Pseudoxanthobacter soli DSM 19599: one gene and its partner. Each later gene encodes a partner of the first gene's protein in a complex. Links are inferred from orthologs where the notes say so. Each region holds a gene or a part of one and is shown in the gene's direction. Other genes may lie near its edges. The genes, in order: rpsG and tig.

The links.
Region 2: the proteins of rpsG (region 1) and tig are in contact, whole or in part, in a crystal structure (PDB 3GTY), measured with the Thermotoga maritima proteins. The link is inferred for Pseudoxanthobacter soli DSM 19599 from one-to-one orthologs. Residues at the interface, in WP_004081843.1 of Thermotoga maritima: Lys34, Lys52, Lys55, Glu59, Arg62, Gln63, Glu66, Asn67, Lys69, Val71, Arg95, Ala109, Lys110, Lys111, Gly112, Arg113, Pro114, Glu117, Glu121, Ile124, Ala125, Tyr127, Asn128, Asn129, Thr130, Gly131, Lys135, Asp139, Arg142, Met143; in WP_004081061.1 of Thermotoga maritima: Glu122, Val124, Val129, Leu130, Tyr133, Glu188, Gly259, Ile262, Tyr263, Glu266, Ser270, Glu273, Gln274, Glu277, Arg308, Gln311, Ile312, Ser315, Tyr316, Glu325, Arg329, Arg336, Leu363, Phe366, Trp367, Arg373, Leu377, Arg381, Leu384, Glu387.

Annotation. Positions count from the first base shown.
Region 1 is NZ_FRXO01000005.1:456,375-459,873, forward strand. The notes cover bases 215-3,200. They hold rpsG (30S ribosomal protein S7), read left to right. Parts: upstream 215-1,465; coding sequence 1,466-1,936; downstream 1,937-3,200. Other genes in these bases: rpsL (30S ribosomal protein S12), read left to right, coding at 965-1,336; fusA (elongation factor G), read left to right, coding at 1,973-3,200. Also shown: BUF17_RS14820 (hypothetical protein), read right to left, coding at 1-211; more of fusA, read left to right, coding at 3,201-3,499.
Region 2 is NZ_FRXO01000010.1:84,289-87,160, forward strand. It holds tig (trigger factor), read left to right. Parts: upstream 1-696; coding sequence 697-2,049; downstream 2,050-2,872. Other genes in the region: BUF17_RS18745 (NAD(P)H-hydrate dehydratase), read left to right, coding at 1-39; BUF17_RS18760 (ATP-dependent Clp protease proteolytic subunit), read left to right, coding at 2,233-2,868. UniProt on the Bacillus subtilis protein: Involved in protein export. Acts as a chaperone by maintaining the newly synthesized protein in an open conformation. Functions as a peptidyl-prolyl cis-trans isomerase.

The DNA of each region.
Region 1 (3,499 bases):
CGGCCTGCGCCAGTTCCACGATCCGCCACTTGGTGGCGTTGGCTTCCTCGCGCAGAGCCTGAAGCGCGGAGGCGTGGCGCGCGAACATCACGCCGCTCGCGACGGAACGGCTCCAGGAGAGCGCACTGGGCGAGAGTGCACCGGGCGAGAGCGCACCGGGAGAGGCCGCACCCGGGCGGTGGTTGGCACGGGCCGGAACGGGCGGGGTCATGGCAATCCTCCGCGATGGTCGGTCTCGGTCTTGCGTAAGTCTTGGAGCAACGGCGCGCGACAGACCCGAGGCGCGTCCGGGCTTTAACGCGCAAGGGCGCGCGATGTTCCAGGCCGCCGGAACCATCGCGCGATTCCCGCAAGGTGGCAATAGAAATGCGAATCGTTCGCAATAATAGGAATCACTCCAATTCGAATGTGAGCCGGCGCGGACCGGATTCGGGAATCGGCCGTTGGTGGCTCGTCGACTGGAAGGGGAGGGGGCGGCCGATTCCGCGGTGGCGATGCCGCCTCGGCCTTTCATCGGCCCGCGCGACTGAGAAGATTGCGTGACGGCCGCGTCGAATGGTACGATCTTGCGTGTCGACGCTTGGTTACGAAAGCGTTGCGGCGGGCCGGGAATTTTTTCCGCGGAACGCCTGAACCTATTGACGGGGCGGAAGCGAAAGTCTAGGTTCCGCGCACTTTGACGGCAGGCGGTAAGCCTCGATCGTATCCATGACGCGCAGTCGCCCGGTTCTCTGAACCAGCAAGCGACGCGAAAGCGGCGGATCCAGTCGGCTTAAACGCTGTCGTGACCACTGGGTGACATGACGATCAAGCCATGATCGCGGGAAACCGTGATCCTCTGGATCGTGGGCCCTGTCCGGCGGAGATGTCCGCAGGACTGCGGCCTCCATTCGCGTGGCTGAATCGGAACGTCGTTTCCGGGCGGCAGACGGAACGCTTGAGCTGAAGAGTACGGAACGGAAGCATGCCGACGATCAACCAGCTGATCCGCAACCCGCGGCAGGCTCCTGCGAAGCGGAACAAGGTTCCCGCGCTGGAGCAGAACCCGCAGAAGCGTGGTGTGTGCACGCGCGTCTACACGACGACCCCGAAGAAGCCGAACTCGGCGCTTCGTAAGGTCGCCAAGGTGCGCCTCACCAACGGCTTCGAAGTGATCGGCTACATCCCTGGTGAAGGCCATAACCTTCAGGAGCACTCGGTCGTCATGATCCGCGGCGGCCGCGTGAAGGACCTTCCGGGCGTGCGCTACCACGTTCTGCGTGGCGTGCTCGATACCCAGGGCGTCAAGGACCGCAAGCAGCGCCGTTCGAAGTACGGCGCCAAGCGGCCCAAGTAAGCCGCGAGACCAAGTTTCACATCCGGCGTTCGCGCCGGGTCGTCCGAGAGCGGCGATGTGGAGAGCTTGGCCCGAGAGGCCGCCTCCCGACGCCGCTGGAAAGAAGTTCAAGGCGAAGGATCGAGATCGATGTCTCGTCGTCACAGCGCAGAGAAGCGGGAGATCCTGCCGGATCCGAAGTTCGGCGATCTTGTCGTGTCGAAGTTCATGAACAGCGTGATGCGCGACGGCAAGAAGTCCGCCGCGGAATCCATCGTTTACGGTGCGTTCGACATCATCCGCGCCAAGACCCGGCAGGAGCCGATCGAGGTGTTCCACACCGCGCTCGACCGCGTCATGCCGCAGATCGAAGTGCGGTCGCGTCGCGTCGGCGGTGCCACCTATCAGGTGCCGGTCGAGGTTCGCACCGAGCGTCGTCAGGCGCTGGCGATCCGCTGGCTGATCTCGGCCGCCCGTGCCCGCAACGAGAAGACCATGATCGAGCGTCTGTCCGGCGAGCTGCTGGACGCCTCGAACAACCGCGGCACTGCCGTGAAGAAGCGTGAAGACACGCACCGGATGGCGGAAGCCAACCGCGCGTTCTCGCACTATCGCTGGTAATCCCGAGCTTCGTTCGAGTCTGAAAGGCACCCCGTCATGGCGCGCACGCACAAGATCGAGGACTACCGCAACTTCGGCATCATGGCCCACATCGATGCCGGCAAGACCACCACGACCGAGCGCGTGCTCTACTACTCCGGCAAGTCCCACAAGATCGGCGAAGTCCATGACGGCGCCGCGACGATGGACTGGATGGAGCAGGAGCAGGAGCGCGGCATCACCATCACGTCCGCCGCCACCACGACCACGTGGAACGGCAAGCGCCTGAACATCATCGACACCCCCGGCCACGTCGACTTCACCATCGAAGTCGAGCGTTCGCTGCGTGTGCTCGACGGTGCCGTGTGCGTGCTCGACTCCAACCAGGGCGTGGAGCCGCAGACCGAGACCGTGTGGCGTCAGGGCGACAAGTACCACGTCCCGCGGATCGTGTTCTGCAACAAGATGGACAAGACCGGCGCGGACTTCTACCGCTGCCTCGACGATATCGTCGAGCGCCTCGGCGCGAAGCCGGTGGCGATCCAGCTGCCGATCGGCGCCGAGTCGGACTTCAAGGGCCTGATCGATCTGGTGCGCATGATCGGCGTCGTGTGGAGCGACGAGGACAAGGGTGCGACCTTCAAGGAGATCGAGATCCCGGCCGACCTGAAGGACAAGGCCGAAGAGTATCGTGCCGCCCTCATCGAGGCCGCGGTCGAGCTCGACGACGAAGTCTTGGCGGCGTTCTTCGAGGGTGAGACCCCGGACGAAGCGACGCTGAAGCGCCTGATCCGCAAGGCCGTGCTTCACGGCGCGTTCTATCCGGTGCTGTGCGGCTCGGCGTTCAAGAACAAGGGCGTCCAGACGCTGCTCGACGCGGTGGTGGACTACCTGCCGAGCCCGGTCGACGTTCCGCCGATCAAGGGTATCGACGGCAAGACCGGCGCGGACACCGTTCGTCATTCGACCGACGACGAGCCGCTCGCCATGCTCGCCTTCAAGATCATGGACGACCCGTTCGTGGGCTCGCTGACCTTCTGCCGCATCTATTCCGGCAAGATCGAGAGCGGCATGTCGCTCCTGAACTCGCCGCGCGAGAAGCGTGAGCGCGTCGGCCGCATGCTGCTGATGCATGCGAACAGCCGCGAAGACATCAAAGAGGCCAACGCCGGCGACATCATCGCGCTGGCCGGCCTGAAGGAAACCCGCACCGGCGACACCCTGTGCGACCCGGCTTCCCCGGTGATCCTCGAGAAGATGGAGTTCCCGGACCCCGTCATCGAGATCGCGGTCGAGCCGAAGACCAAGGGTGACCAGGAGAAGATGGCGATCGCCCTCTTCAAGCTGGCGGCCGAGGACCCGTCGTTCCGCGTGTCCACGGATCAGGAAAGCGGCCAGACCATCCTCAAGGGGATGGGCGAACTGCACCTCGACATCAAGGTCGACATCCTGCGCCGCACCTACAAGGTGGACGTCAATGTCGGTGCGCCCCAGGTGGCTTACCGCGAGACGATCACCCGCCGGGTCGAGGTGGACTACACCCACAAGAAGCAGACCGGTGGTACCGGCCAGTTCGCGCGGGTG
Region 2 (2,872 bases), on another replicon or contig:
CGCGATGTGCTGCGCGCGCTCGCGGCCGATGCCAGTTGACCGCTCATCCCGCGCGGGGCATCGCCGCTCGGGGCTTCCGGGCGGGCGGTGGCGATGATATGAGACGGCCTGCATCGCACCCGCCGGCCCGTCTTGCGTCCTTCGAAAGGACGCGGGACGCCGCGTCGGGTGTCGTGAGCGGGCGTGGTGGAACTGGTAGACACGCTGGATTTAGGTTCCAGTGGCGCAAGCTTTGGGGGTTCGAGTCCCTCCGCCCGCACCACCTGCCTTCGGCGGCAGCATCCGCCGTCCTCCGCGTCTGCGCTGCTCCGTTCCGCTTGCATCGTGTCGGCCCTGTTCCCATCTGCCGGTCACGTTGTCGCCAGCCACGGCGATCCCCCTGAGCGGGTGGGAAAACCGGCAAGCCGGAGCGGTTTCCTGCACCGGCGGAGCGGTCGGAACGCGAAGAAGTGTTGCCTTCCTGTGCAAGGGGCGGTATCGCGGCGGGCGAACCGGGGCCGCTTGCGGCCGGTCCGCGGTCGCGGCGTCGCGCGCAGTCCCGTCCGTCCGGCCTGTCCGGGCTGACGACCATGCACGGGCCGTCGATTTCGGAGCGACCTGCCGCCCGGCGGGACGCGGGATGCTCCGGATAGAACCGCGGCCAGATCGAACCACGAGCGCCCGCAGCGGACGCTCCATCGAGAAGAATACGAACCCATGAACGTCACCGAGACCTTGTCCGACGGCCTGAAGCGCGAACTCGCGGTCGTCATCCCGGCTGCTGAAATCGACGCCAAGCTCGCCGCCTACATGGACGACCTGCGCGGCCGCGTGCGCATCAACGGCTTCCGGCCGGGCAAGGTGCCGGTCGGCCACCTGCGCCGGCTCTATGGCCGCCAGGCGATGACCGAGATCGTCAACGAAGCCGTGACCGAGTCCGTGCGCCAGGCCGTCGCCGACCGCAACGAGAAGCCGGCGCTGCAGCCCGCCGTCGAGATCCCCGACGACAAGCTCGAGGCGATCCTGTCCGGCGGCACCGACCTCGCGTTCTCCATGCGCTACGAGGTCCTGCCGGAGATCGTCGTCGGCGACATCAAGTCGATCAAGATCGAGCGCCCCGTCGCCGAGGTGACGGAAGAGGAAGTCGATGCCGAGGTGGCCAACATCGCCAAGTCGGTGCGGCCTTTCGAGCCGAAGGAAGGCCCGGCCGCCGAGGGCGACCGCGTCACCATCGACTTCCTGGGCAAGCTCGACGGCGAGCCCTTCGAGGGCGGCGGCGCCGAGGACTTCGACCTGGAGATCGGTTCCAACCGCTTCATCCCGGGCTTCGAGCCGCAGCTCGTCGGCCTGTCCGCCGGCGAGGAGAAGGTCATCACCGTGACCTTCCCCGAGGACTACGGCGCGGCGAACCTCGCCGGCAAGGAAGCCACCTTCGACATCAAGGTGAAGGCCGTCGCCGCCCCGGCCGAGGTCAAGCTCGACGACGATTTCGCCCAGCGCTTCGGCCTGGAATCGCTCGACAAGCTCAAGGAAGCCGTGCGCGAGCAGATCTCCGGCCGCTATGCCGCCGCCAGCCGCCAGAAGGTGAAGCGCGCGCTGCTCGACGCCCTCGACGAGACCCACAAGTTCGAGGTTCCGGAACTGCTGCTGGAGACCGAAGTCGACGGCATCTGGCGCCAGTTGCAGGCCGACATGGCCCGCTCCGGCCGCACCTTCGAGGACGAGGACACCACCGAGGAAGAAGCGCGCGCGGAATATCGCCGCATCGCCGAGCGCCGCGTGCGCCTCGGTCTCGTGCTGTCCCATGTCGGTGAAGTCAACAACATCGAGGTGTCCGAGGAAGAAGTGCAGCGCGCCCTTCAGGACGAGCTGCGCCGCTACCCGGGCCGCGAGCGCGAGATCATCGACTACTACCGCAAGAACCAGGGCGCCGTGGCCGCGCTGCGCGCCCCGATCTACGAAGACAAGGTCGTCGACTACCTGCTCGAGCTGGCGACCGTCGACACCAAGACCGTCAGCAAGGACGAGCTGTTCGCTGAGGCCGAGGAAGACGAAGCCGCTGCGGCGTGATCGACCGACTGCCGCCCGGCGAACCCCGGGCGGCAGTCTCTCCGCCGTTATCCACCGTCTGTCCCTTCCGGTCCTGCAATCGTTGTCCTATATGACGGATGTGACGCAGTCCTGCGTCGTTCTCGTTGAAGCGGTTCGGCGCGCTGCCGCCATGACCCGCGCGGATCAGGATAAGGACGTTCCATGAAGGATCCCGTCGACACCTACATGAGCACTCTCGTGCCGATGGTGGTCGAGCAGACGAATCGCGGCGAACGGGCTTACGACATCTTCTCCCGTCTCCTGAAGGAACGAATCATATTCGTGACGGGGCCGATCGAAGACACGGTCGCGACGCTGGTGTGCGCCCAGCTCCTGTTCCTCGAGGCGGAAAATCCGTCCAAGGAAATTTCCCTCTACATCAATTCGCCGGGCGGGCTCGTGACCTCCGGCCTCGCGATCTACGACACGCTCCAGTTCATCCGGCCGGAAGTCTCGACGCTGTGCATCGGCCAGGCGGCCTCGATGGGGTCGCTGCTGCTGGCGGCCGGCAACAAGGACATGCGCTTCTCGCTGCCGAACGCGCGCATCATGGTGCATCAGCCGTCCGGCGGCTTCCGCGGCCAGGCGTCCGATATCATGCTGCACGCCAAGGAGATTCTGTCTCTCAAGCGTCGGCTCAACGAGATTTACCAGCGCCACACCGGCCAGTCGCTCGATGCGATCGAGGCTGCGCTGGAGCGCGACAATTTCATGACGCCCGACCAGGCGCAGGCGTTCGGCCTCGTCGACAAGGTCATCGTCGACCGTACCTCGCTCGAGGGGCCGGACCGCGCCTGACGCG